2 regions of the Mesorhizobium sp. M0563 genome follow, and region 1 is predicted to be linked to the other one. Evidence: predicted binding sites of a transcription regulator. Region 1 holds the regulator's gene; the other holds the start of a gene.
What was found. Region 1 encodes LexA, which represses DNA repair genes until DNA is damaged. Its sites were predicted from a motif close to TGTTCNNNNTGTGTTCNG; they were not measured.

Region 1 (14,503 bases):
GCGGCGCCTGGTCGGGCCGTTCGGCGAAACGGTATCGATCCTGCGGGCGCGCGGGCACCGCTTGCGCTTGCTGTTGCCGACGGTGCCGCACGTCGCCGACCTGGTCAGGACCTCGGTCGCGAGCTGGAACGAGAAGCCGGAGATCATCCTTGATGCCGAACGCAAATGGCAGACCTTCGGCAAGGCCGATGCGGCGCTGATCGCGTCGGGGACGGTATCGCTGGAACTGGCACTGGCGGGCGTGCCGATGATCTCCTGCTACCGGCTCGATCCGGTCATGCGCATGGCGCAGGGACTGATCAAAGTTTGGAGCGCAGCCTTGCCCAATCTCATCGCCGACCGGCCGGTCGTGCCGGAACACTACAACCAATATGTGCGTCCGCATTATCTGGCGCGCCAGCTGGAGGCGCTATTCTCCGATACCGCCTACCGCGCCTGGCAGAAGGACGGTTTTGCCGAAATCGCCGGGCGTATGGCAACCGACAAGCCGTCAGGCGAGATGGCGGCGGGGGTGGTGATGGGCATGGTGAGGAAGTGAGCGAGTAGTGAGTAGCGAATAGGAAATGGTGCTGGCCGTAACAGCCAAGCTGCTTCAGCTACTACTCGCTACTCGCTACTCGCTACTCGCTACCTTCACCGCTTCGCGATCGGCACGTAATCCCGTTCCGGCGCACCGGTATAAAGCTGGCGCGGACGGCCGATCTTCTGGTGCGGGTCCTCGATCATCTCCTTCCACTGCGCGATCCAGCCGACGGTGCGGGCAACCGCGAACAGCACGGTGAACATGGTAGTGGGGAAGCCCAGCGCCTTCAGCGTGATGCCGGAATAGAAATCGACGTTGGGGTAGAGCTTCTTCTCGATGAAATAGGAATCGGTCAGCGCGATCTTTTCCAGCTCCATGGCGATGTCGAGCAGCGGATCGTCCTTGATGCCGAGCTCGCCCAGGACTTCGTGCGCGGTCTTCTGCATGATCTTGGCGCGCGGATCGTAGTTCTTATAAACGCGGTGGCCAAAGCCCATCAATCGGAACGGATCGTTCTTATCCTTGGCGCGCGCAATGAATTCCGGGATGTGATCGACATGGCCGATCTCGCCCAACATGTTCAGGGCTGCCTCGTTGGCTCCGCCATGTGCAGGACCCCACAGGCAGGCGATGCCGGCAGCGATACAGGCAAAGGGATTGGCGCCCGACGAGCCGGCGAGGCGGACGGTCGAGGTCGAGGCGTTCTGCTCGTGGTCGGCGTGCAGGATGAAGATGCGCTCCATCGCGCGCGCCAGCACCGGATTGATCTTGTATTCCTCGCAAGGCACGGCGAAGCACATATGCAGGAAGTTGGCTGCGAAATTCAGTTCGTTCTTCGGATAAATGAACGGCTGGCCGATGTGGTATTTATACGCCATCGCCGCGATCGTTGGCATCTTGGCGATCAGCCGCATCGAGGCGACCATGCGTTGATAAGGGTCCGAGATATCGGTGGAATCGTGATAGAAGGCCGACAGCGCGCCGACCACGCCGCACATCACCGCCATCGGATGCGCATCGCGGCGGAAGCCGGTGAAGAAGCGCGACATCTGCTCATGCACCATGGTGTGGCGCGTCACCCGGTAGTCGAAATCGTCCTTCTGCGCCTTGGTCGGTAGTTCTCCGTAGAGCAAGAGATAGCAGACTTCGAGGAAGTCGCCGTGCTCGGCCAGCTGGTCGATCGGGTAGCCGCGGTGCAAGAGAATACCGGCATCGCCATCGATGAAGGTGATTTCCGATTCGCAGCTCGCCGTCGACGTAAAACCGGGATCGTAGGTAAATACGCCGGTGGTGCTGTAGAGCGAACCGATGTCGATGACTTCAGGTCCTACCGAACCACTTCGTATCTTGAATTCATGGGTTTTGCCGTCGAGTTCCAGTTTTGCCGTCGACGCCTGGGTTTTGCCGCCAAATTCCATCTTTGTCGCAGGTTCGGTCATAGCAAACTCCTTTTTGTTTCCTCAGGCCGGCAACGGCAAAACATTGAACCCAACACGTCAAAAGCATCGGAATACGCACATTTGCGCCCGCAATTGAATCTGCGCGCCAGATTAGGCCAAGACCCAATGTTGCACTGCGAAACACACCTTTCAATGCCAATCTTCTTGGGCCAGTTTCCTAATCGATTTGATCGGCAATCCGCGCCAGGCCTTCCTCGCGGCCAAGCACGGCCAGCACATCGAAGACGCCGGGCGAGGTGCTTTTGCCGGTGAGCGCGGCGCGCAGAGGTTGGGCCACGGCGCCGAGTTTGTGGCCGCCGGCCTGCGCATAGTCGCGGATCGCGGCTTCCGCCGAGGCGGCAGACCAGTCCGAAATCGTGGCCAGTGCCGCATGAGCGCCCCGCAGGATCGCGCGCGCCTCACCGCTGAGCAGCGCCGCCGCCTTCTCGTCGACCGGCATCGGCCGCTCGACGAACAGGAATGCAGCCCCTTCAACAAGTTCGACCAGCGTCTTGGCGCGCTCCTTCAGGCCTGGCAAAGCGGCAAGCAATTGCGCCTTGCGTCTGTCGTCGAGGCTAGCTGCGATCGCCGGACCGCCGTCGAGATAGGGCAGAGTGGCGATGAAGATGTCGAGCAGCGCCGCGTCGTTCATGCGGCGCATGTGCACGCCGTTCAGCGCCTCGAGCTTGGCGAAGTCGAAACGGGCGGCGCCCTTGTTGACGTCGCCAATGTCGAACCATGCGATCATGTTGGCGATCGACATGATCTCATCGTCGCCGTGGCTCCAGCCAAGCCTCGCCAGATAATTGAGCAGCGCCTCCGGCAGGTAGCCCATGGCGCGATAGGCCTCGACGCCGAGCGCACCGTGCCGTTTCGACAGCTTGGCGCCGTCGGCACCGTGGATCAGCGGGATATGCGACATCGACGGCACCTCCCACCCCATGGCATGGTAGATCACCGTCTGGCGGGCGGCGTTGGTCAAATGGTCGTCGCCGCGGATGATGTGGGTGACGCCCATGTCGTGATCGTCGACGACGACGGCATGCATGTAGGTCGGGTTGCCGTCCGAGCGCAGAATAATGAAATCGTCGAGATCCTTGTTGGGAAAGCGCACGTCGCCCTGGACGCGGTCATGCACAACCGTCTCGCCGTCTGTCGGCGCCTTGATGCGGATCGCCCCCTTGGCGCCGGCCGGCGCCTCGGAGGGGTCGCGGTCGCGCCAGCGGCCGTCATAGCGGGGAGGCAGCCCCTTGGCTCGTGCGCTCTCGCGCATTGCCTCCAACTCGGCAGGCGTCGCGTAACAATAATAGGCCTTGCCCATGCGAACGAGTTCCTCGGCCACCTCGCGATGGCGCGGCGCACGCTCGAACTGCGACACCGGCTCACCGTCCCATGTCAGGCCAAGCCAGGAAAGCCCGTCGAGGATGGCCGCGGTTGCCGCATCGGTGGAACGCTCGCGGTCGGTGTCCTCGATGCGCAGCAGCATCGTGCCGGCTGTGTGCTTGGCATACAGCCAGTTGAACAGCGCCGTGCGCGCCCCGCCAATATGCAGATAGCCGGTGGGCGAGGGGGCAAAACGGGTGACGACCTTGTCGGGCATGGAACTCTCAGGCAGGCGAAGGAAGTGGGTTTGCGGACTTTCGCGCGTTGCGCGTTCATGTAGCATAGGAGGTCGAGGGCGCAAGGGGCAGACCCGATGGCTGTGCGAGGCCGTGGTGCGGGCGAGGGCGAGGACGTTGGCAGCGGCGTCAGCGAACGCTTGCTGTTTGCCGCGCCCGTGCCTGTCCTGCCGGCACCGGCATTGCTGCCGGTTCCACGCTTTGATGCCCCGTCGCTGCCGGCGAGCGACCCAGCAACGGTTCTCGTGCCCGCGGCCGAGCCCATCGTGCGCCTACGCCGGCGTTTCCGCCTCCCGTCACCGTCCCGTATCCGCAACGGCGTAACCTCGGCGGTCGGCCTGGAGCTCGACCGTGGGGTCGCCTTCCTGCTGGTGCCGGTGTTCCTCGCATGCGGGGTGATCGTATATTTTGCGCTGGCGGTGGAGCCGGCCTTTCCACAGCCGATCGCAATCGTCGCCTTGGCAGCCCTCTGTGCCGTCGCCTCGCGGTCGTGGCCCAGAACCCGCCTGTGCTTCATGGCGGCGTTGCTCTGCGCGCTTGGCGTGCTTGCCGCCAAGGTCGAGACCTGGCGTGTCGGAACGCATATGCTCGGTTCCGAAATCTCGACGCGCCTCACGGGTCGCGTCGTATCGTTCGAGCCCATGGCGAGCGGCCGCATCAGGCTGACGATCGATGTGATCTCAACCGCCAGGCCGACACTGCGCTACATGCCGGAACGGGTCCGCGTTTCGGCGATGAAAATACCGGCTGAGCTGACCGCCGGTTCCGAGATCGCCGGCTATGTGCGGCTGCTGCCGCCGACCGGGCCGGTGCGGCCCGACAGCTATGATTTCTCCTTCGACAGCTATTTTGCCGGTATCGGCGGCAGCGGCTTTTTTCTCGGCAATCCGAAAGTCGTGTCGTCGGGCAGCATGCCGTTTGCCGCGCGGCTTTCTTCCGCGATCGAAGACGCGCGCGAATCCATCGCCGACCATATCCGCAGCCGCATCGGCGGCGCCGAGGGCGAGATTGCTGCTGCGCTGATCGTCGGCGTGCGCGCCGGCATTCCCGAGGAGATCAACGAAGCGATGCGGCGTACCGGCATCTACCACATCATCTCCATCTCGGGGCTGCATATGGCGTTGGTCGCCGGCACCATTATGGCGCTGCTGCGCGGCGCCTTTGCGCTGTTTCCCGATTTCTCATCGCGACGGCCGGTCAAGAAATACGCGGCGGCCGCCGCGCTTTTTTCGATTGCGGCCTACCTCGTCTTTTCCGGCATTGTGGTGGCGGCCGAACGCAGCTTCATCATGTTGGCGGTGATGCTTATCGCCGTGCTGTTCGACCGGGCCGCGCTCACCATGCGCAACCTGGCGATCTCGGCCATCGCGGTCATTCTGGTGTCGCCGCACGAGGTGGTCGGTCCGAGCTTCCAGATGTCCTTCGCCGCGACGGCGGCCCTTGTCGGCGCCTATGCAGGCTGGTCCGATTACCGCGCCGGCGGGGCCACCACGCCGCCGCCCCGGCGGTCGCCGCTACGCTTTGCCACTAGAAAGGTACTGCTGGGCATGGGCGGCCTGGCGATGACCTCGATCATTGCAGGGAGCGCCACGGCGCTTTTCGCCATATGGCATTTCCAGCGCGTGGCGCCGCTCAGCCTGTTCGCCAATCTGGCCATCATGCCTATCGTCTCACTGGTCGTCATGCCCTTCGCCGTCCTCAGTGCGCTGGCGATGCCGTTCGGCGCGGATGGGCCTTTCCTCTACGTGATGGGCAAGGGGCTGACGGCGATGATCGCCCTGTCCGGGTGGATCTCCGAGCGCTCGCCGATCGATGCGGTCGGGCTGATTTCGCTGAGATCTGTCCTTTTGGTGACGATCGCCCTCGTCATTGCCAGCATGGCGACGACCTGGTTGCGGCTCGTGGCCCTTCCTTTTGCGCTCGCCGGCTTGCTAACGACAACGCAGACGCGCGTACCCGATGTATTGATCTCGGAGGACGCACGGCTCGTCGCGCTGCCGATCGGCAGCGGTGAACTCGCGGTCAACCGGGCACGCCCGAATGAGTTCACCATCGACAACTGGAAACGCGCGCTCACATCAGAGGCTATCGTCGCGCCGGAAACACCTGGAAAGAACGATCCGCAATTCGACATTGCCGATCCGGCCGACTTACCGCCGGGCATGCCGTTCATTTGCACGGACGGTCTCTGCCTTGCCAGGCATCCATCCGGCGCGATCATCGCGCTAGCCAATGACCGCGATACTGCACGGCCAGCCTGCGCCTTTGCCAGCTTGATCGTCATCGACGACGCCACCGCCCATAATCCCTGCTACTACGACCGGCTGGTCCTCGTCGTCACCAAACGGCAACTGGCGCGCGCGGGAAGTGCGGCCGTCTATTTCGATCCACAAGCGGCAACACGCGCCGAAATCCGCTTCGCCGTCGAAAAATCATACCGGCCCTGGCACGTGCAGCGGAAATTTTCACGCGCGGCGCGGGGCATGCCGCCATACCGCAGAGCCGACAAGCCAAAAGCCGGCGCCAAGGGCGCAGCTCAGTAGCGGCGGATCAGCCCAACGAGCTTGCCCTGCACCTTGACCCTGTCTGGTCCGAAGATGCGCGTCTCGTAGGCCGGATTGGCGGCTTCCAGGGCGATCGAGGCGCCCTTGCGGCGGAACCGCTTCAGCGTCGCTTCTTCCTCGTCGACCAGTGCCACCACGATCTCACCGGGGCTCGCCGTATCGGCATTGCGGATGATCACCGTGTCGCCGTCGAAAATGCCAGCCTCGATCATCGAATCGCCTTTGACCTCGAGCGCATAATGCTCGCCGCCCATGATCATGTCCGGCGGCACCGAGATCGAATGAGTCTGGTGCTGGATGGCATCGATCGGCACACCAGCGGCGATGCGGCCCATCACCGGGATAGACACGGCGGCGACGACATCGTCGTCATTGCCGGCTGCAGGGACGCGCGACGATGTCGGCTTGCCTTGCCGAGGACCTTGCCCAAGACTGCCCTGGATGACACTCGGCGAGAACTTGCGTGCCGCATTGAGGCCGGGGGCGATCGAATCGGGCAGGCGCAGCACCTCCAGCGCACGGGCCCTGTTGGGCAAACGGCGAATGAAGCCGCGCTCCTCCAGCGCCGTAATCAGCCGGTGGATTCCCGATTTGGAAGCCAGGTCGAGCGCTTCCTTCATCTCGTCGAAGGAGGGCGGGATACCGCTTTCCTTCAGCCTTTCGTGGATGAACATAAGCAGTTCGTGTTGTTTGCGTGTCAGCATAGCGACCCCCAACAGAATCAGAAAAACAAACCCAGAACAAACACTATCTGTTCCAGTTGTGTTCCGCAACTGTTTAAAGTTTAATGAATGTGTTAGGGCTCGGGTAACGATACCACTCGCCAAACCGGGACGCTGCATTTTCACCGCCGCGGGCCTCATCGCCTTGATTCTGCTTTCGTTTGCGGCCTCTGGGTTTCCAGAAGGCGGCACTGGTATCGGCCGTCAGCCGGCAAAGGGGCACGGAATTGAAGCCGTATCGACTGTGCGGTTTGGTCAATGCACCGTGAACGAAACGAACTCAAAACGCCAACCTTGGGTTGGCTTGGCTCCTGGTTTCCACCGCATGGTCAGGCAACTTGTCGCCGGTGGAGCCTTGCTGCGCGATACCAGGTAATGGAGAACCGCTCGTGACCGATGGATGCCGTCGATGCGTGTCCGGCGTTGCGGTGAATCTTGGGGAGCAGACAAATCATGACAGGAATTCCCGATCTCGTGGCCATAAGGGCGATGGATGCTGCAGATCCGCTGCGCGCGATGCGCGACCGCTTTGTGCTGCCGCAAGGAGTGATCTATCTCGACGGCAATTCGCTAGGGGCCGCTTCGCGTGCCGCTTTCGATGAATTGAGCAAGGCAGTGACCGAAGAATGGGCGCATGATCTCATCCGCGCCTGGAACACGGCCGGCTGGTTCAACATGCCGCTCGAACTTGGCGACCAGCTCGGGCGCCTGATCGGTGCCGCGGCCGGCCAGACGGTGGTCTGCGACACGACATCGGTCAACATCTACAAGCTGCTGCACGCCGCCATGGCCATGCGGCCGGAGCGGCAGGTCATCGTCGCCGAGGGCGACAGTTTTCCGACAGACCTCTACATGGCTGAGGGTGTGGTTTCGACGCGAAAAGATACGCTGCTGCGCCTCTCGGGGGTCGACGCGCCGAGCATCGAAGAGCTGATCGACGAACGCACCGCCGTGGTGCTGGTCAACCACGTCAACTACAAGTCGGGCGAACTGCGCGACATGCCGGCGCTGACGCGCAGGGCCCAGGAAGCCGGGGCGATGATCGTCTGGGATCTCTGCCACACCGCCGGTGCGATGCCAGTCGAGCTCGACACGGCAAACGCCGATTTTGCCGTTGGCTGCACCTACAAATATCTGAATGGCGGACCGGGCGCGCCTGCCTTCATCTATGCGGCTGAGCGGCATCTTGCCGACATCCAGCAGCCGCTCACCGGCTGGTGGGGCCATGCACGGCCCTTCGCCTTCGAGCCAGGCTATGCGGCCGGCACCGGCATCCGCCGGTTTCTGTGCGGCACCCAGCCGGTCCTGTCTATGCGCACGCTGAAGGGCGCGCTCGACATCTGGAACGATGTCGACATGACGGCGGTGCGCAAGAAGAGCATCGCGCTGGCCGATCTGTTCATCGAGCTTGTCGAGGCAAAGTGCGGCACTTACGGGCTAACGCTCGAAAGCACGCGCGACGGGGAAAAACGCGGCAGCCAGATTTCATTCATGCACGAGCATGGCTACCAGATCATGCGCGCGCTGATCGAACGTGGCGTGATCGGCGATTTTCGCGCCCCATCGACCATGCGCTTCGGCTTCACCCCGCTCTATGTCGGCTATGCCGATGTCTGGCAGGCCGTCGAAGTGCTTGAGGACATCCTGCGCACCGGTGCGTGGAAGGATGCGCGCTTCGCCATCAAGGCGGCTGTCACTTGAGATTGATGCGAGAGCTGGAATCGTGAGGCTGGCGACGACGCGCCGCGCGATGCTCACGGTCGTTGCAAGGCCATATTGCCAGGGGAGGGCGCAGGGTGTTCGAACGTCACATTGCCGATTGGGACAACGCCTATGCCAACGGCGCCAACATAGCCGGCAGCGATCGCTGGCCGGCGGCCTGGGTCGAGCCCGCGCGGGTTTTTCGCGACGTGCTTTCGACCGAGGGCCGGGCGCGGCTCGACATGGCCTATGGCGATGGCCCACGCAACCGGCTCGATCTTTTCCTGCCGGCCACCAAGCCCAAGGGGCTCGTGGTGTTCGTCCATGGCGGCTACTGGATGGCATTCGACAAGAGTTTCTGGTCGCATCTTGCCGCTGGCGCTGTTGATCGCGGCTATGCCGTGGCGATGCCGTCCTACACGCTCTGTCCGCAGATGCGCATTGGCGGCATCGTCAAGGAAGTCGGCGCGGCGATCGGCAAGGCGGCGGGGATGGTCGCAGGGCCGCTGATGCTGACCGGACACTCGGCCGGTGGCCATCTTGTTAGCCGGATGGTTACGACGACGACGCCGCTGGCGCCCGAAATTGTCCGGCGCATTCGCCATGTCGTATCGATCTCGGGTGTGCACGATTTGCGCCCGATCATGCGCACCGGCATGAACGAGACGCTGGCGATCGATGAGGCCGAGGCGCAGGCCGAAAGCCCGGTGCTGCTGCGCCCGATGGACAAGGCCCGCCTGACCTGCTGGGCCGGCGGCGGCGAGCGCGCCGAATTCCTGCGCCAGAGCGCGTTGCTGGCCAATATCTGGATCGGCCTGGGTGCCGCGACCAGTTCGGTGGTCGAGCCTGACCGGCATCATTTCAACATCATCGACGGTTTGGCCGATCCAGACCATCCGCTGACCCGGACCTTGATCTCGGAGTGAGGCAGGTTCAGCGTAGCATCAGCACGTCGCAGGCGGCGCCCGCCGCCGCGGCGGGCGTGAACGGCGCACGGACGATCAGCCCGTTGGCATCGGCCAGCATTTTCAGCATCGAGGAGTCCTGGATGCCGAACGGCGTCGCCACGAGCGTACCGGCGTCGTCTGTGACAACAGCCCGCACATAATCTTGCCTGAGATCGTTGGCCGGCATGGCAGCGCCGAGCCGTGCCTCACGCATATCCTGCTGAAAGGCGCGGCCGCCGAGCCGCGCCAGCAGCGGCTTCAGGAAGAGCTGGGTGCAGACCAGGCTCGCCACCGGATTGCCGGGCAAGCCGATGCAGCGAATGTCGCCCAGCCGCCCGAACATCAGCGGCTTGCCCGGCCGCATGGCGATCTTCCAGAAATCGAGAGTCATGCCTTGCCCGGTCAGCACGTCATGGACGAAATCGTGGTCACCGACCGAGGCACCGCCCAGCGTGACGATGACGTTCGCGCCAGCCTTCACGGCCTTTTCCACCAGCGCAGCGATCGCCTCCCTGCGGTCCGGCGCGATGCCAAGGTCGAGCACTCGCGCACCGACCGACTGTGCGGCGGCGGCGACACCATAGGCGTTGGAGGAGATGATCTGGTCGGGGCCAAGCTCGCTGCCCGGCGGCAGCAATTCGTCGCCGGTGGCGATGATGGCGACCAACGGCCTTTTGACCACGCCGACCTCGGGGTGGTTGGCCGATGCCGCCAGCGACAAGGCCGCCGGGTCGAGCAGGCGGCCTTTGTGCAGCAGGACGTCGCCTTTGGCGAAATCGAGCCCGAGGCGGCGGATGTTTCGCCCCTGCACCGTCGGCTCCGTCACTTCGACGACACCGCGGCCGAGATCGCGGACGTTCTCCTGGATGACGATGGTGTCGGCGCCTTCGGGAAGCGGCGCGCCGGTGAAGATACGGACGGCCTGCCCCTGCTGCACCGTCCCGGCAAAGCCGCTTCCGGCCGGCGCCATGCCGACCACCGAAAGCTTTGCTGGTAAGGACGCGATATCAGCCGCCCGCACGGCATAGCCGTCCATGGCGGAGGCGTTGAACGGCGGCTGGGTGCGGAGCGCCACAACCGACTCCGCCAGCACGCGGTCGGCGGCATCCAGCAGCGCGACGCGTTCGCCCTGCAGTGCAGCTGCGCCGTCCAACAGGCGCTCGAGCGCCTCAGCAACTGGGACCAGCGCCATCAGCGGCCTGCCTCGGTGACCCCATCTTCGGTGATCTTGTAGTCGCCGGATTTGCCGCCGGTCTTTTCAACCAGCCTGATGCCGGAGATGACCATGGCGCGGTCGACCGCCTTGGCCATGTCGTAGATGGTCAGGCAAGCGACCGAGACGGCGCTCAGGGCCTCCATCTCAACGCCGGTTTTGCCGGTGACGCGGGTCAATGCTGTGACCTTCAGGCCGGGCAAAGCTGCGTCCGGCTCGATATCGACAGATATCCTGGTCAGCAGCAGTGGATGGCAGAGCGGGATCAGTTCATGCGTCTTCTTGGCCGCCATGATGCCGGCGATACGCGCGGTACCGAGCACGTCGCCCTTCTTGGCATCGCCGGCGAGGATCATGTCCAGCGTCTCGGGCCGCATCGACACGAAGCCCTCCGCGACTGCCGTGCGCACCGTCTCAGCCTTGTCGCCGACATCGACCATGTTGGCTTCGCCGCGCGCGCCAAGATGGGTGAGGGCGGCCGCCATCCTCAGATCGCCTCTGCCGGCGCCTTGCCCGTCAAAAGCAGGCGCGTTGCAGCGGCCACGTCCTGTTGACGCATCAGGCTCTCACCGACCAGAAAAGTGGCGATGCCGCTCCGCTCAAGCCGGCGGCAATCGTCATGCGAAAAGATACCGCTCTCGCTGACCAGAAGGCGGTCGGCGGGCACCATCGCGACCAGCCGTTCCGAGGTCTCGAGGCTGGTTTCGAAGGTCCGGAGATTGCGGTTGTTGATACCGATCAGCCGCGACGACAGCTGCAGCGCGCGTTCCATCTCAGCCTCGTCATGCACTTCGACCAGCGCGTCCATGCCGAGCCCGAAAGCTGTCGCTTCGAGTTCTCTTGCCAACGCGTCGTCGACGCTGGCCATGATGATCAGTATGGCATCGGCGCCCCATGCCCTGGCCTCGTAGACCTGATAGGGATCGAACAGGAAATCCTTGCGCAAGGCAGGCAACTCGACGGCAGCGCGCGCATCGCTGAGGAACGCGGGCGCCCCCTGGAAAGAGGGTGCGTCGGTCAGCACCGAAAGACAGGCGGCACCGCCTTCCGCATAGGCCCTGGCCAGCGCCGGCGGATCGAAATCGGCGCGGATCAGGCCTTTGGATGGGCTAGCCTTCTTGATTTCGGCAATCAGCGCGAACCTGCCGGATTGGCGCTTTGCTTCAAGGACGGAAAGAAAGCCGCGCGGCGCTTCGGCGTCCGTTGCCCGTGCCTTGATCTCGGCAAACGGCACTTGCGCCTTGGCCGCCGCGATCTCGTCGCGCTTGTAAGCCTCGATCTTGCGCAGGATGTCGGACATAGTTCTAACCGTTCGAAATCTCGACCAGCCTGTCGAGCACTTTCAGCGCGCGGCCGCTGTCGATGGCCTGCGCCGCCGTCACCATGCCGTCGGCAAGTGTCGTCGCCTTGCCGGCCACCACCAGCCCGGCGCCGGCATTCATCAGCACCGTGTCGCGAAAGGCGCCAGCGGCGCCGCCCAGCATGTCGCGCAGTGCCTGGGCATTGTGGGCGGCGTCGCCGCCGCGCAACTCGTCCTTGGTGTGACGCTTCAGCCCGACCGCTTCCGGGGTCAGCACAAAGCTGCGGATCTCGCCGCCGGCCAATTCGGCGACCTGCGTCTCGCCGGTGGTGGTGATCTCGTCATAACCGTCGCCATGGACGACCCAGGCATGGTCGGCACCAAGCTCCTTCAACGTTTCTGCCACCGGCATGATCCATTCGGGCAGGAACACGCCGACCATCTGCCGTCTGACACTGGCCGGATTGGAAAGCGGACCCAGCAGGTTGAAGATGGTGCGGGTGCCGAGCTCGACCCGGGTCGGGCCGACATGCTTCATCGCCGGGTGGTGCGCCGGCGCGAACATGAAGCCAACTCCGGCCTCGTGGATGCAGCGGCCGATCGTCTCCGGAGGGATGTCGATCTTGACGCCCAACGCGATCAGAACATCGGCGGCGCCGGTCAGCGAGGACAGTCCGCGATTGCCGTGCTTGGCGACGGGCACGCCGCTGCCGGCGGTGACGAAGGCGGATGCGGTCGAAATGTTGACGCTGTGCGAATTGTCGCCGCCGGTGCCGACAATGTCGATGGCGCCCTCGGGGGCTTCGACGCGCAGCATCTTGGCGCGCATGGTGGCGACGGCGCCGGCGATCTCGCTGACGGTCTCACCGCGCACCCGCAATGCCATCAGGAAGCCGCCGATCTGGCCGGGGGTGGCGTCACCGGACATGATGATGTCGAAGGCCTCGCGCGCCTCCTCGAAGGAAAGAGCGCTACCGGCGGCGACCTTGGCGATGTGGATCTTCAGCGCGCTCATCTGGCCAGGGCTTGGGTTACGGCCGTCTGATCGATGCGGACGTCATATTGCGTCTGCAACTGCGCCACCAACTGGTCGAGCAGGTCGTCGGACATACCGGAGGTGAAGGATTTCTGCGCGTCCTGGGGTACTGAGTTGGCGTCGGCCCCGGCGGGCTCGAATACCTCGGCAACCTTGAACAGGATCTGTCCGTCGCCCGTGGGCGAGGGGATTAGCCCGGTGCCGCCTTCGCCGACGCCGAACATCGCGGCGGCCCCTTCCTTGCCGAAATCGACGTCGTCAGCATCGCGCTTGACACCGCGCTTGGTCTGCTTTTCGAGCTTGAGCTCACCGGCGATCACCTCGAGCGTGGCGCCGGCCTTGAGACGCTTCTCGAGCTCTTGTGCCTTTGCGGTAAGCCGTTTGGTGGTCTCCGCCGCGGTCCAGTCGGCCACGACCTTCTGGCGGACTTCGTCCAGCGTGCGGTCGCGGGCCGGCGTGATCGCGCTCACGTCGTAGAAGACGAAGCCGTTATCGGCGGTGGTGAGGCCTTCATTGTCGGTTCCGGGTTCGGATTCGAACACCGCCTTGATGAGCGCCGGCGATTCCGGCAGGTCTTTGACGATGCTTTCATCCGGCCTTCGGCCGGTGCGGTCGATGGCGTCGATGGTAACGACCTTCAGCTTCAATTTGGCAGCTGCCTCAGCGAGCGAACTGCCGGAGGCGCGAGTATCCTCGTAATTGTCGTGCACGTCCAGCAAGATGCGACTTGCCTCGCCCAGTGCCAGATCCTTGCGGATCTGCTCGGACACTTCGGCCAGCGGCTTCACCACTTCGGGCTTGATCTCGGTGACGCGCAGCAGAACGGGGCCAAAGGCGCCCTGTACGACCGGGCTGACTTCATTGGCGTTGAGCTTGAAGGCAGCATCGGCAACCGCCTTGTCGGCGATCTTGTCCTTGGCCAGCGTGCCGAGCAGGGTGTCGGCCGGCGTCTTGCCTTCGGCGGCGACGATCTTGTCGAAGGTCGCGCCGGTCCTGAGCGAATCGAGCGCCGCCTTGGCAGCATCAGGCGTCTTGAACACAAGCTGCTCGATGGTGCGCATCTCGGGCGTGGTGTAGCGCGCCTTGTTCTTGTTGTAGTCGTCGCTGACCTGTTGATCGGTCACTGCGCTCAAATCCATGATGTCTTCCGGTTCGAGCCTGACATAGGAGAACTTACGGTATTCGGGCGCGGCGTAGGTTTTCTTGTTCTCCCCGAAATAGGCCGAAAGCACGCTGTCGGACGGCGCTTCTATCGGTTCGACCAGCGATTTCGGCAAGGTCAGGTAGTCGATTGTGCGATCTTCGCCGCGATAGAGCGCGACCGCCTTGAAGAATGTATCCGGGGCTTTGAGGCCATCCGAAACCGCCTCGACGATCTGCTGGCGGACCGCCACCTGGGCGCGGTTTTTCAGATAGTCCTCCGGCCGCATGCCGATCTG
Region 2 (14,503 bases), on a different contig from region 1:
TGCAGGGTGGCGGTGTAGAGCGCATCCGCCCTGTCGGGCAGGCCGGAGGCGTCGGCAATCAAGGCACGGTGGAAGGACTTGAACAGGCCGAACCAGTCGGGGCCCTGCAGCTTGTCGATGGAAGCCATGGCCTCGCCGGCGTCACCCGCACCCTGCTTGGCCCAGCCGGTCATGACGCCGGAAATCAGCCGGTCGAGATCGGATTCGAGCGACAGCTTGAGCCAGTATTCGGCCTTGGAGAAATCCTTCTTGTGGAAGGAATCGATGGCCAGCGCCAGGCGCGAGAAGCGCTCGACATCGGGAACCGCCTTGAGCTTGTCGGCGTAGACCAGGGACTCATCGAAGCGCCCCTGTGCGATCAGCGACAGCATCAGGCTCTGCTGCAGTCCCGTATCGTTCGGATCGAAGGCAAGCGCCTGCTTGTAGTAGGAGACGGCGCTGTCGAGGTCGTTGTCGCCTTCGGCAATCCGGGCAGCGAGATAGGCCCCCGAGAAGGATGTGATCCTGACCGGCTCTGCGGTCTGTTTGGCATGGACCGGCAGAGCCGAGATCGCCATGCCCGTCGCGATTGCCAGCCCCGTCAGCCAGCGCGCATATCCTTGCCGCATCATATCCCTTTCAGCCAAACGCCATCTCCGCGTCAGCGGGATCGCCGTAGACTCGATCTTTACAGGTAAAGCATGGCCTTTTTGGGGTCGTGCTTCAACCCGGCCCGAATTCACAATCGGGTCAAGCAATTAATAAACCATGCCGAAAGGGCCTGAACTGCGACCCTTGACCGCGTGGCGTCCGCTTTGGCGCTGCCTGCGCGTCGCTATTTGCCCGATGCCGTAAGCGATCCATAAGCGCCATCGGTTGAAAGCTTCCGCCATGCAACTTTGCGTGGCAGGATGAGATTTCAATTCTTGCTTCGCCAGCCATGGGGGCGCCGATGCTGGAAGTGCCGCGCGACGAAGAAGCCTTCGCCATCGTCGATCGTATCTACGAAGCAGCGTTCGCCGCCGCCGACGCCGGAGGTCAATCCCAGAAGGGCCGCCGAACAAGCCGGTAAGTGAGGCGTCACGGCCCGGAACTCAGGACGTTTGCGAAAGCCTTGCGTCGAGCGCCTGCATGGCGACGGTGACAAGATCGTGCAGCCGTTTTTTCGGAATGCCGTCGCGTGCCTGCACCGAAAGGCCGTGCATCAGCGTGGCATAATAATCGCCCAACGCCGCGGCGTCGGTGGCCGGCTTCAATTCGCCATCGCGCACGGCCTTTTTCAATCGCTCGACGATCGATGCGGTACGTGCCAGCCGGTGCTCCGCCAGCCATTGCAGCACGGCGTCATTTTCGACGGCGCAATTGGTCGCGGCCGTCACCACCATGCAGCCCTGCGGCCGCCCCGGCCGCGTATAGATTTCGACGGCGTCGCGAAGCATGCGCTCGATGACGCGCCGGACGTTTGGTTCTTCCTGCAGCGCGCGCGTGGCGAAGCCGCCCTCATTGGCTTCGTAAAGCGCCACCGCTTCGCGAAACAGGTCCTCCTTCGAGCCGAAGGCGGCATAGATGCGCGCCGATGCGAGGCCAAGCGCCGATACGAGATCGGCCATCGAGGTGCCCTCGTAGCCGCGTCTCCAAAAGGCGTCGCGGGCTTTCTCAAGCGCCTGGTCGCGGTCGAATTCCCTTGGCCTGCCTGCCATGGCGGTCTCCAATTTTTGTCGATCAACAAATAATCCGCTTGACTTCGGATTGCAAATCTCAATTCTTTGTCGATCATTAAATAATTGTCGACAAGGAGACCGGCATGAGTTCACTCGATCAAGGCGCGCCGCTCGGGGCGATGGCAGCGCAAGGAACAACCAGCGCGAAGCGCGGCGCAACGCTGGCGCTGCTCGCCTTCGCGCAGCTCATCATCGCGCTCGACCTCAACATCGTCTTCGTGGCGTTGCCGGAGATCGGCGCCGGCCTCGGATTTTCAGGCCAGACCCTGCAATGGGTGGTCAGCGCCTATACCGTGTTCACCGGCGGCTTCCTACTGTTCGGCGGCCGGGCCGCCGACCTGATCGGCCAGCGCCGCGTCTTCATCTTCGCGCTCTGGCTCTACGCGCTCTCGTCCCTGGTCGGCGGCCTCGCATGGTCGCCGCAAATCATCATTGCGGCCCGCGCCGTGCAAGGCATCGGCGGCGCCTTCCTGTTTCCGGCGACGCTGTCGCTGATCAACCGTCTGTTCGCCGAAGGACCGGAACGCAACCGGGCGCTCGCCGTCTGGGGTGGCGCAGGCGCCAGCGGCCTGACGCTCGGTTCGCTTGCCGGCGGGTTTCTGACCAGCGCCTTCGGCTGGCCGTCGGTCTTCTACGTCAACGTGCTTTTGGCCGGGATCGCCATCATCGCGGCTTTCGCCATCATTCCGCGCGATCCGAAGCCGCACGAGCACCGCAGCTTCGATCTGCCGGGCGCGCTGACCGTCACCGCCGGCGCGACCTTGCTTGTCGTCACACTGGTTCAGGGGCCCGAATATGGCTGGGGATCGACCGCAATCATCGTCAGTGCAGCACTGGCGGCATTCTTCCTGATCGCTTTCACGATGATCGAGGCGAAGAGCGCCGATCCGCTGATGCCGCTGCGCCTGTTCCACAACCGCAGCCTCGTCGCCGGCATGACGATCACCTTCCTCTACATGGCCACTTTCGGAGCGCTGCCCTACTTCCTCACCGTGCTGTTGCAGAACGTGCACGGCTTCACCGCCTTGCAGACGGGCCTCGCCTTTCTCGTGCCGTCGGTCGCCATCGCCACCGGCACGCAAGCCGGCGAGCGTCTGGCGACGCGCTTTTCGACGCGCAGCACGCTGGTCGGCGGCATGATCGTCGGCGCGGTAGGCACAGCATTGATGGTATCAGGCGCGACCGCGGAGAGCAGCTATCTGTCCCTCGTACCCGGCCTGATCGTCTCCGGCGTCGGACAAGGCATCGTCTGGACAGCAATGTGGATTGCCGCCGCTTCCGGCGTTGCGCATGATCAGCAAGGCGTCGCCTCGGGGATGGCTTCGACGACACTCAATGTCGGCAATGCCGTCGGCATGGCCGTGCTGATTGCGATTGCGAACAGCCAAATCGGCGAATTGTCCGGCAATGCCTTGAAAATTGCCGTCGCCGACGGCATCCAGGTCGCCTTCTGGCTCGCGGCGGCGGGCATCGTCGTCAGCCTGCTCGCAGCAATGGTTCTTCCGGCAAAGGCGCGATGAGAACAGGCGCGGGCGCCGACGCCTGTCAATTCACCCGGCTGATGCAGAAATCGATGACGTCGATCAGCGCCGATTTCTGCGGCGTCGCCTCGAGCGGCGCCAGCGCGTCACGGGCGATCTCGCCGAAGTGGCGGGCGCGTCCGATGGTGTCGGCAATTGCGCCGTGGCGGAGCATCAGGCCGACGGCCTTCTCCAGTCCGGCATCGTCGGCGGCATTGTCCTCGATGGCGCGTTTCCAGAAGCTGCGCTCGGCCTTTGTGCCGCGCCGATAGGCGAGGATCACCGGCAGCGTCACCTTGCCCTCGCGGAAATCGTCGCCGACATTCTTGCCGAGGTCCTTGCTGGTGCCGCCGTAATCCAGCGCATCATCGATCAGTTGGAAGGCAAGGCCGAGATTCATGCCGTAGGAGCGGAGTGCTGCGCGATCATTGCGCGTCGCCTGGGCGATGACCGGGCCGACCTCGGCGGCGGCCGAAAACAGCGCCGCGGTCTTGGCCTTGATCACGGCGAAATGCTCATCCTCGGTGGTCTCGAGGTTTTTGGCGGCGGCGAGCTGCATCACCTCGCCTTCGGCGATGACCGAAGCCGCACTCGACAGGATGTCGAGCGCTTCCAGCGAGCCGACATCGACCATCATGCGAAAGGCCTGGCCGAGCAGGAAATCGCCGACCAAAACACTGGCCTGGTTACCCCAGATCATGCGCGCCGTCTTCTTGCCGCGCCGCATGCCGCTTTCGTCGACAACGTCGTCGTGGAGAAGTGTCGCGGTGTGCATGAATTCGACCGAGGTGGCGAGCTTGACGTGGCCGTCACCGGAATAGCCGAACATCTGGGCGGCGGCGAGCGTCAGCATCGGCCGCAGCCGTTTGCCGCCGGACGAGATCAAGTGGTTGGCAATCTCCGGGATCATCTCGACGTCGGAGCCGGCCTTCGACAGGATCAGTTCATTGACGCGCCCCATGTCGGCGGCGGTCAGGTCGATAAGGTCCTTGATCGAGGCGGCTTCCCGCTTCCCGTTTTCAATGTTGAGAACGACACCCACGGCAAAACTCCCAACCTCGATATGCACGACGGCAACATGGTCCCTGGACAGACTCTAGGGCGGCAGCCACCGGTGCGGCAAGAGGCGAATTGGCGCGGCGGCTCTGGTACATAATCACGTCCACGTTTACATCAACGCCGCAAACTGCGAGTTTCATTCGATGATAGAGCTCATCCGCACCAACGACGCCGTCATCATTTCCTTTGTCGAATCGCTGATGCGCGATGCCGGCATCGGCTTTTTCGTCGCCGACCAGAACATGAGCGTGCTCGACGGCTCGATCGGCATTCTGCCCCGCCGTGTCATGGTGGACGCCGACAAGGCCGATGCGGCGCGGCGCATCCTGACGGATGCCGGCATCGCCAACGAGATCCGCCAAAAATAATGTCCGCGTCGCCCGCTGCCCTTGTCCCGGACATGCCGGCTCATACGGTCGATGCCTTCCATCGCGGTCGCTTCTGGCTGGTGCAGCCGAGAAAGGCAGGCCACCGCGCCGGCATGGATGCGATGATGCTGGCGGCTGCCGTGCCGTCCTCGTTCGCCGGGCGGCTTGCAGACTTTGGCGCGGGTGCCGGTGCCGCCGGCCTGGCGGTACTGTCGCGCTGCCCCGGTGCCGAGGCAGTGCTCGTCGAGCGTTCTCCGGAAATGGCGGCCTTCGCCACAACCACGCTTGCCCATCCCGGCAACGCGCATCTCAGCGACCGCGCCTCGGTGCTCGTCGCCGATGTCGCGCTGTCGGGCCGGGCGCGAATGGCCGCCGGCCTCGAGGATAACAGCTTCGATTTCGTCATCATGAACCCGCCGTTCAATGCCGCCGAGGATCGCGCGACGCCCGATCCGCTGAGAAAGGCCGCGCATGTCGCGGAGGACGGGCTGTTCGACAGCTGGATCCGCAGCGCGGCGGCGGTGGTCAGGCCGGGCGGCGGGCTGGCCGTCATTGCCCGGCCGGAACAGCTCGGCGCCATCCTCGATGCCATTGCCGGCCGCTTCGGCGATGCCGAGATGCTGGCCGTCCATCCTCGCCCCGAAGCGGCAGCGATCCGCATCGTCGTCCGGGCAGCACTCGGCGCACGCGGCAAGCTGTCGATCCGGCCGCCGCTGATGCTGCATGCCTATTCAGGCAATGGCCCCTCGGAACGGGCAGAGCTGATCAATAACGGGTTGGCGTCGCTGTTCGGAGACTGATCCATTTTGATTGCCGGGGTGACGGCATTGCCGTTGGCCGGCGAATTCCTACATGCCTCAAGCAAATCGACCGGAGACAGCCCCCTCGTGAAACGTCTTTTCAATCGCCTGCTGCCGAAATCCTGGCGCTCGAACGTCGTCACCATTCCGGTCATCCGGCTGCACGGCACCATCATGCCCGGCGGCGGCCAGTTCCGGCCGAGCCTGTCGCTGGCGTCGACTGCCGGCCTTCTCGAAAAGCTGTTTTCCTTCGACGCGCCGGCGGTCGCCATCTCGATCAATTCGCCAGGCGGCTCGCCGGTGCAGTCGCGGCTGATTTTCAGGCGCATCCGCGACCTGGCAACGGAGAAAAACAAGAAGGTCCTGGTCTTCGTCGAGGACGTGGCGGCATCGGGCGGCTACATGATCGCGGTCGCCGGCGACGAGATCTTTGCCGACCCGTCCTCCATCGTCGGCTCGATCGGCGTGGTGTCGGCCTCGTTCGGCTTTCCGGAGCTGTTGAAGAAGATCGGCGTCGAGCGCCGCGTCCACACCGCCGGCCAGAACAAGGCGGTGCTCGACCCGTTCAAACCGGAAAAGAAGGAAGACGTCGAGCGCCTGAAGGCGCTGCAGCTCGAGGTCCACGAGACCTTCATCGATCTCGTCAAGGATAGGCGCGGCAGCAAGCTCAAGGACGATCCCGACCTGTTCACCGGCCTGTTCTGGACGGCCAAGAAGGGGCTCGAGCTCGGGCTGGTCGATGCCCTCGGCGACATGCGCAGCGTGCTGAAAAGCCGTTTCGGGCCGAAGACCCAGCTCAAGCTGATCACCGCGCCGCGCGGCCTGTTCGGCCGCTTCGGCCTGTTCGGCTCGAGTTTTTCGGCGCCCGATATTGCCGCCGCCGCGGCAAGCGGCGTCATCGATGCGGCGGAAGAGCGCGCGCTGTGGGCGCGCTTCGGGCTTTGAAAAGCCGGTGAAAGCGTCTAGCATACATCATCAACCGACCCGACCGGCCGTCTTGCCGGCCTTGCGAGGGAGAGTTTGACATGCCGCAGATCATCTTCTTCGCCGTCGTCGGCATTGCCGCCTATTTCGGCTACCGCTCCTTCGTCAGGGAAGCCGAGCGGGTGACCGCCAAGGTGCGGCGTACCGAAAAGCAAGCCGCCAACGGTACGATGGGAACGCTGGTCAAGGATCCGAAGACCGGCGAATACCGTCTGGCCAAGGATTGACCGTCGTCTCCCTCGCGGCCGAGCCAGTGGATTCCGAGACCAGCATCCGGGCATCGCATGCGCACGCCAAGATAAATCTCGCGCTGCACGTCACCGGCCGGCGCGCCGACGGTTATCACACGATCGAAAGCCTGGCTGTGTTCACGCGCTTCGGCGACCGCATCGAGACGGAACTTGCCGACAGCGACGGGTTTTCCGTGTCCGGCAAATACGCCTCCGCGGTACCGGCCGACGACAATAATCTGGTGGCGAAAGCGCGCGACGCGCTGCGTCGCGAGGCCGGTCCCCAGCATGCGCCGGCTGTCGCCATCAGGCTCGAAAAGAACCTGCCGGTCGCGTCCGGCGTCGGCGGCGGGTCGAGCGACGCGGCGGCTGTGCTGCGTGCTCTGGTCCAGGCCTGGAGGCTCGACATCGGCGATGCCGAACTGGCGCGGATCGGCCTGTCGCTTGGCGCCGACGTGCCGATGTGCCTCGCAGCCAAGCCGCTGATAGCCCGCGGCATCGGCGACGAGCTGACGCTCGTGCGGAGTTTCCCGGCCCTGGGTCTGGTGCTCGTCAATCCAGGAACTGCCGTCTCGACGGCCGAAGTGTTCGAGGCGCTTGGCCGCCGCGACAATGCGGGGCTGCCGCCGCTGCCGCACAGCCTCGACTTCCACAGCATCCGCAACTGGCTGGAGATCACCCGCAACGATCTCGAGCCTGCGGCGCGTGCAATCCAGCCCGCCATCGGCAAGGCGCTTTCTGTGCTCAACAAGGCTGGAGCCGGTTTTGCCAGAATGTCTGGTTCCGGCGCCACCTGTTTCGGGCTGTTCGAGACCGGCAATGTGGCCAAGCGCGCGGCCGTCGATATCCGCAGCCGCCATCCCGACTGGTTTGTCGCCGCGACGCGAAGCATGACATCGGAGGCTGATGCGCATGGCCAGGATTGACGAGAGCCGCCCCTTCGTTCCCGTACGCATCGCGGTACTGACCGTTTCAGATACGCGCAGCCTCGCCGACGACAAATCCGGGCAGACCCTGGCCGACCGCATCACCGAGGCCGGCCACATCCTCGCCGCTCGTGACATCGTCACCGACGACCGCGACAAGATCCGCGACAAGGTTTTGGGCTGGTCGAAGGACGATGCGATCGATGTCGTCATCACCACCGGCGGCACCGGCTTCACCGGCCGCGACGTGACGCCGGAGGCGCTGGAGCCGATCTTCGAAAAGCGCATGGACGGCTTTTCCGAAGTGTTCCACTGCATCTCCTACGACAAGATCGGCACTTCGACGATCCAGAGCCGGGCAACCGGCGGCGTCGTCAACGCCACCTTCGTCTTCGTGTTGCCGGGCTCGCCCGGCGCCTGCAAGGACGCCTGGGACGGCATTTTGAAGCCGCAGCTCGACTATCGGCACATGCCCTGCAACTTCGTCGAGATCATGCCGCGCCTGGACGAGCATTTGCGGCGCGGCTGAGACGGAGCGAGGTATCAGCCGGGCGATCCCGCCTCAGCGAATGACCGGCTCGCCGTGAAACCGCCGGCGCGACGGCGGCGAGACGCCGAAGCCGACTTCCATCATCAGTCGTGGCGTGCGCGTCGGCACGGTACCCATATGGAAGCCGAACGGATCCTCGACAAAGCCGAGACCGGCCTGCCCCGTCAGCGTGACCGGGCTCTGCTCGCCATAGACGCCCAGCACCTCTTCCGCCGAATGGCCGACCAGAAGCGTCAGCTGATGCTTCAGGATGCGGCGGTTGTGGGAGCCGCGGACATAGACATGCGGCCCGGTGTCGTTGTCGACCGGCACCAGGTAGAAAAAGAACTTCAGCATGCGCCAGTCGTCGAGGTCGAAATGGTATTTGCCGAGCGAAGCCATGTTCTTGTCGGCGTCCGAGACGCCACCGGTCGGAAAGCTCCACCAGACGCGGGTGGTGATCAGCTTGGCCTGGCTGCCGAGATAGTGCGCTGCGATGTCGAGGAGTAGCGGATCGCGCTGCACGGCGACCGCAGCGTTGCAGTCGAGGACCCGCTCGAAATAGTGGCCGCTGAGCAGCGGGCGGCCGAAATGCTTTTCTGCATCGGCGTGTTTTTCGGGCAGGAATTCCAGCCGGCGGTCGAAATTGCCGAAGCATGGCGTGTGCTCGGCGAAGCGGGCGATCTCCTCATGGATGGCGGCCGGCAGCGTCAGGCCCGAATAGAGCCCCTCCGTCCGCAGCGCGCCGACGACGGCATCGCGATCGACGCCGGCGAACATCGTTTCACTGACATTGCGCGCCGGCCGAACCGGCTTCGCACCGCGCCAGTGCAGCCGCCGCGCCGGCATGGTGCGCGCCAGCATGAACATCGGCAGCCATGCCGGATTCTCGCGAAGGTCGGAAAGATAGGTCGGAATGCGGGCGGCGATGCGGCGCAGCGTACCGCCGTTGCGTGCGATCGCCTCGAGGCTTGCAGCGCCGGACTTGTCAGGGCTTGAAAGGGTCATCGGGGTCCTCAAATGTCGAGGGAACAGCGCCGACGATAGTCGTCGTCGCCGCTCCGGCACACCCCAAACCCATTCGCCCGTATCGCTGGGAATGGTAACCCCCGGCCAGATTTTGTGCAATGCACAATAAACGACAACCCGCCAGAAAATTTGCTTGGGCGGCGTTTCCTAGGCCGGGATGGTAAGCCGTCACTTCCGCGGCGCCACCCAGATCTCGGCGTGGAGCCTTCTTGTCGCCAGGCCGCGGGCGATCGCTTCGGCGCTGCGGGCGCTCTTAGACAGCGCGGCGGCCTGACGCTTGCTGATCACCAAGCCTTCGGCGAGAGCGCGATTTCCGGCAAAGACCCGCGACAGGAACGGCGCGCGGCTGCCGCGTGCCCGTGAAAATCGCGCCGCCATGGTTTGCCTGGCCGTATGGGCGACGACCTCGTCGATCCAGCCCTCCCCCAGCCGCGCTCCCGGTTCCAGCAAAAGCAGCCAGTCGCCCTTGGCCTGCCTGATGCCGGCGGCGATGCCGCCGCTGACATAGTGGCAGCCGGCATGTTCGGCGACGCGGTGCGTCTGATCGGTCGAGCCGGTGTCGCAGACGAGAACGTCGCGCACCACGCCTTCGACCGCGCCGCCGATCAGCGAGGCGAGCGTGCGGGCGAGGCCCTCCTCGTCATTCAGGGTTTCGATCAGGACGCTGAGCATGTTTAGCCGAATAGCGGAAAGCGGTGGGCAGCGCCAGTTTTTGCGGCACGCCGCGAGAAGGTTCTTGCTTTGTTCCACTCGGTGCGATAGGAATACATTCATGAGCAGAGCGATTCGACAGCGGGCGGACAGTCCCTGGGAAAGGGCCAAAATGGAACAGATCGTGCGTGCCGACATTGCCGCCTTCGGCGCTGGCAGGGCCGAGATGGCGAATGCGATGATCGAGCAGAGCGGCATGCGCGTCCGCCCAGACCGCAATCGCGGCAGGTCGGCGGGCATCAATCCGTCCGGCCGTTTCGAGCCGGTCAGCCGGCATGTGTTCGACGACGGCTGGAATTCGCTGGAGGAGCTGCCGCCCTTCAAGACCGAGGTACAGGTCGAGAAGCCGCGCACCATCATCACCCGCAACGAATCGCCCGACATCTCCTTCGACCGCTCGATCAATCCCTATCGCGGCTGCGAACATGGCTGCGTCTATTGCTTCGCCCGGCCGACGCACAGCTTCATGGGCCTGTCGCCGGGGCTGGATTTCGAATCGAAGCTGTTTGCCAAGCCGGATGCGGCGCGGCTGCTCGACAAGGAATTGTCCAGGGATAATTACCAGCCGCGCACCATCGCCATCGGCACCAACACCGATCCCTACCAGCCGATCGAGAAGCAATACCGGATCATGCGCGAGATCCTCGAAGTGCTGGAGGCGCGCGGGCATCCGGTCGGCATCGTCACCAAGTCAGCGCTGGTGACACGCGACATCGACATTCTGTCACGCATGGCCGAACGCGGGCTGGCCAAGGTGGCACTGTCGGTGACGACATTGGACAGGATGCTGGCCAGAACGATGGAGCCGCGCGCGTCGACGCCGACCAAGCGGCTGGAGGCGATCAGGCAGCTTTCGGACGCCGGCATTCCGGCCTCGGTGATGGTCGCGCCGATCATCCCCGGACTGACCGACTCGGAAATGGAGCGCATCCTCGATTCGGCGCAGGCAGCGGGCGCGCGTGAAGCGGGCTATGTGCTGCTGCGCCTGCCGCTGGAGGTCGCGCCGATCTTCAAGGACTGGCTGCTGCGCCACTATCCCGACCGCTATCGCCACGTCATGTCGCTGATCCGTTCGATGCGCGACGGCAAGGACTACGATTCGGAATGGGGCAAGCGCATGAAAGGCTCCGGCCCTTATGCCTGGCAGATCGGCCGCCGTTTCGAGATCGCCGCCAAACGGCTCGGCCTCAATGCCGAGCGGCGCTCGCTGAGGACCGACCGGTTCGTCCCCGCCGCCAAGGCAACCGAGCAGCTGATGCTGCTGTGACAAAGCGTCTCGCGCCAGCCGCTTGAAGCGGCCGCAGCAGGCGAAAAATCCCGTCCGGCCTGTCCTGTTCCCGGGCTTGCAGACGGTAGCCCCTCCTGGTCCGGTGCCCCGCCCGACCCGGAGGGGACTTGCGGAGAATCGGAGCCGATGCGAACCTCGCCGCACCATGGCTCGCCCGCGTTCCGATTCTCCGCTTCTCTTCGAAATCGTCGAGAAACCCGACTTCTCGTTCGAGACGAAGGCGATGGCCGAAGGCCTGTGGCCGGTGGCGGGGATGGACGAGGCCGGCCGCGGCCCGCTCGCCGGGCCGGTGGTGGCTGCAGCGGTGGTGCTCGATCCCGCCAACATCCCCGACGGCCTCGATGATTCCAAGCGGCTGACGCATTTGCAGCGCGAGGCGCTGTTCCTGAAAATCCTCGGCTCCGCACTCGCCGTATCGATGGCCTCGGTCAGCGCCGAAGGCATCGATGCCTCCAACATCCTCAAGGCCAGCCTGGAGGCGATGCGCCGTGCAGTGGCCGGCCTGTCAATCCGGCCGAAGCTGGCGCTGGCCGACGGCCGCGACGTGCCGCCCGGCCTGCCCTGCGAGGGCAAAGCGCTGATCAAGGGCGACCAGCGCTCGCAGTCGATCGCTGCAGCCTCGATCGTCGCCAAGGTGTTGCGCGACCGCATGATGTGCGGCTGCGGCAGCCATCATGCGCGTTACGGCTTCGAGCTGCATATGGGCTACGCCACTGTGCGCCATCGCACGGCGATCGATCTGCACGGGCCAGTGGCACGGCTGCACCGCGCCTCCTTCGCGCCGTTCCGGTTCGGCGGCACCGAGGTGCTGGAGGAAGAGGGCCTTTCGGGCCTGGATTGAGCGAAAGCGGCTAGGCGTAATCTCCCCCTCGAGGGCCCCTCGAGGGGGAGATGGCCAGGCCAGAGGGGGTCGCCTCGCGTGAAGCGCCAACCTTCTCTTTCGTCCCACATGGCGTCGCGCCAGGACGTACTGACCCCTCTGTCGCCTTCGGCGACATCTCCCCCTCGAGGGGGGAGATTTGCGCTCAGCCGCTTTCGCTAACAAAAAAGCCGCCAGGTTTCCCAGGCGGCCTTGGATGAATTTCTCGACGACGTCGCTTAATTCAGCTTCGACTTCAAATCCTGCAGCGAGGCGTTGAAAAGGTCGGCGCCGGCCTTGGCGTCGATCTTGCCGGCCAGCAGCGCGCGCGCGGCTTCGACCGCGATGTCGACGGCGCTGGCGCGCACTTCGCCGATCGCCTCGCGCTCGGCCTGGCCGATCTTCTGCTCTGCCAAGGCGGTACGCCGGGCGACATAATCCTCGGTCTTCTTGTGCGCCTCGGCGGCGAGCATGTCGGCTTCGCGCTTGGCGGCGGCGACGATGGCCGCGGCCTCCTGCTCGGCTTCCTTGCGCTTGCGCTGATATTGGCCGAGCAACTGCTGGGCCTCTTCGCGCAACCGGCGCGCTTCCTCGAGTTCGCTGCTGATCTTGTCGGCACGGGCATCGAGCGCCTTGGCGATCATGCCCGGCACCTTGATGTAGATGGCAATGCCGAGGAAGATTATGAGGGCAACGGTTGCCCAAAGCGTCGCGAGAGATGTGGCGTCCATGATGCGCTCCTCACCCGGCCACGGATTTGACCGCGGCCGCGATCTCGGCCTTGCTGGCCTTGCCGCCGACCAGCGCCTCGACGATGGCCGAAGCGGTGTCCTCGGCGATCGTGCCGACTTCCTTCATGGCATTGGCCTTGATGGAAGATATGCGCGCCTCGGCCTCGCCAAGCTTCTGGTCAAGCGCTGCCTCGATCGTCTTGCGGGCAGCCTCGGCTTCCGCCTTGGCCGCATCGTTGGCCTGCTGGCCGATCGCATTGGCCTTGCCCTTGGCTTCCGCCAATTCCTGCTCATAGGCGGCAACGGCGGCATCGGCCTCGCCTTTCAGCCGGGCAGCATGATCGAGATCCTGCGTGATGCGGTCGTTGCGCACGTCGATGATGCCGCCGACGCGCGGCATCACTACCCGCTTCAAGAAGAGGTAGAACAGCCCGAAAGTGATTGCCAGCCACAGCAGCTGTGACGGGTACGTCGCCGGATTGAATGGCGGGAACGTGCCGTGCGCCTCGGCAGGCACGCCGGTGGCGGCGTGCGTTTCGCCTTCCGTTGCGGCGGGCGCGGACTCTTGCGCAAAGGCAGATGTCACGAACATGGACTATCCCCGAAATTCAGACCCGCCGCAGGATCGCGGCCGGCCTGTTCAATTCTTCCCAATGTTCAGCCGAACAAGTATTCAGCCGAACAGGGCGAGAAGCGCGATGAGAAGCGAGAAAATACCCAGCGCTTCGGTCACGGCGAAGCCGAAAATCAGGCGGCCGAACTGGCCGTCGGCGGCCGACGGGTTGCGCAGCGCGCCCGCCAGATAGCTGCCGAATATGTTGCCGAGGCCAATGCCCGCGCCGCCCATGCCGAGGCATGCGATGCCGGCGCCGATGTACTTTGCTGCTTCTGCGTCCATTTGTTCAACTCCTTTGGATCTAAAATTCCGTTGCAAATTCGATCCGGCGGCAATGCCGGAAACCTTGTTAGTGCCCGGGATGCAGGGCGTCGTTGAGATACATGCAAGTCAGCACGGCAAAGACGTAGGCCTGCAGGAACGCGACCAGCAGCTCCAGCGCCGTCAGCGCCACGGCCATCGCCAGCGGCAGAACCGAGCCCGCCACGCCGACCGCGCCGAGCGCGCTCAGGCTGACGACAAAGCCCGAGAACACTTTCAGCGTGATGTGACCGGCAAGCATGTTGGCGAACAGACGAACCGAAAGGCTGACCGGACGCGAGACGAAGGAAATCACCTCGATCAGCACCACCAGCGGCAGCAGGTAGACCGGCACGCCATGCGGGACGAACAGCTTCAGGAAGCCAAAGCCGTGCTTGGTGAAGCCGTAGACGACGACCGTTCCGATCACCAGCGCAGCGAGGCCGAAGGTGACGATGATGTGGCTGGTGATGGTGAAGAAATATGGGAACAGGCCGAGCAGGTTGGCGACAAGCACGAACATGAACAGCGAGAACACGAAGGGGAAGAACTTCATGCCTTGCGTGCCCGCGGCGTCCCTCAGCATATTGCCGACAAATTCATAGGCCATTTCCGAGACCGACTGAAGGCGGCCGGGAACGAGGCTGCGGCTCGACGTGCTGAGGTAGAGAAACGCCGATGCAACAGCAACCGTCGCAAGCATAAACAGAGCCGAATTGGTGAAAGACAGGTCGTAGCCGCCGATGTGAATCGGAATGATCGGCTGAATCTGGAACTGGTGGATCGGATCGACCTTGTCAGCAGCCACTTTAAATCCCCATCGAAGCCGCAGACGGCTTGAGTATCCTGTTCA

Region 2: the regulator LexA is predicted to act here: its motif matches at 9,877-9,894, upstream of NKI50_RS05525 (PA0069 family radical SAM protein).

Annotation. Positions count from the first base shown of each region.
Region 1 is NZ_JAMYQV010000007.1:114,933-129,435, forward strand. It holds gene lpxB (lipid-A-disaccharide synthase) at 1-538, shown strand, start outside; gene gltA (citrate synthase) at 634-1,962, opposite strand; gene gltX (glutamate--tRNA ligase) at 2,141-3,562, opposite strand; gene NKI50_RS12090 (ComEC/Rec2 family competence protein) at 3,659-6,124, shown strand; gene lexA (transcriptional repressor LexA) at 6,118-6,849, opposite strand; gene kynU (kynureninase) at 7,321-8,568, shown strand; gene NKI50_RS12105 (hormone-sensitive lipase) at 8,664-9,494, shown strand; gene NKI50_RS12110 (molybdopterin molybdotransferase MoeA) at 9,502-10,707, opposite strand; gene moaC (cyclic pyranopterin monophosphate synthase MoaC) at 10,707-11,213, opposite strand; gene trpC (indole-3-glycerol phosphate synthase TrpC) at 11,216-12,028, opposite strand; gene trpD (anthranilate phosphoribosyltransferase) at 12,033-13,043, opposite strand; gene NKI50_RS12130 (SurA N-terminal domain-containing protein) at 13,040-14,503, opposite strand, start outside.
Region 2 is NZ_JAMYQV010000003.1:31,822-46,324, forward strand. It holds gene NKI50_RS05465 (tetratricopeptide repeat protein) at 1-608, opposite strand, end outside; gene NKI50_RS05470 (TetR/AcrR family transcriptional regulator) at 1,074-1,679, opposite strand; gene NKI50_RS05475 (MFS transporter) at 1,784-3,220, shown strand; gene NKI50_RS05480 (polyprenyl synthetase family protein) at 3,246-4,262, opposite strand; gene NKI50_RS05485 (putative signal transducing protein) at 4,423-4,647, shown strand; gene NKI50_RS05490 (tRNA1(Val) (adenine(37)-N6)-methyltransferase) at 4,647-5,447, shown strand; gene NKI50_RS05495 (S49 family peptidase) at 5,535-6,392, shown strand; gene NKI50_RS05500 (membrane protein) at 6,473-6,658, shown strand; gene NKI50_RS05505 (4-(cytidine 5'-diphospho)-2-C-methyl-D-erythritol kinase) at 6,685-7,587, shown strand; gene moaB (molybdenum cofactor biosynthesis protein B) at 7,574-8,116, shown strand; gene NKI50_RS05515 (phytanoyl-CoA dioxygenase family protein) at 8,150-9,124, opposite strand; gene NKI50_RS05520 (glycosyltransferase) at 9,314-9,817, opposite strand; gene NKI50_RS05525 (PA0069 family radical SAM protein) at 9,969-11,123, shown strand; gene rnhB (ribonuclease HII) at 11,290-11,985, shown strand; gene NKI50_RS05535 (F0F1 ATP synthase subunit B) at 12,243-12,734, opposite strand; gene NKI50_RS05540 (F0F1 ATP synthase subunit B) at 12,745-13,326, opposite strand; gene NKI50_RS05545 (F0F1 ATP synthase subunit C) at 13,408-13,632, opposite strand; gene NKI50_RS05550 (F0F1 ATP synthase subunit A) at 13,700-14,458, opposite strand.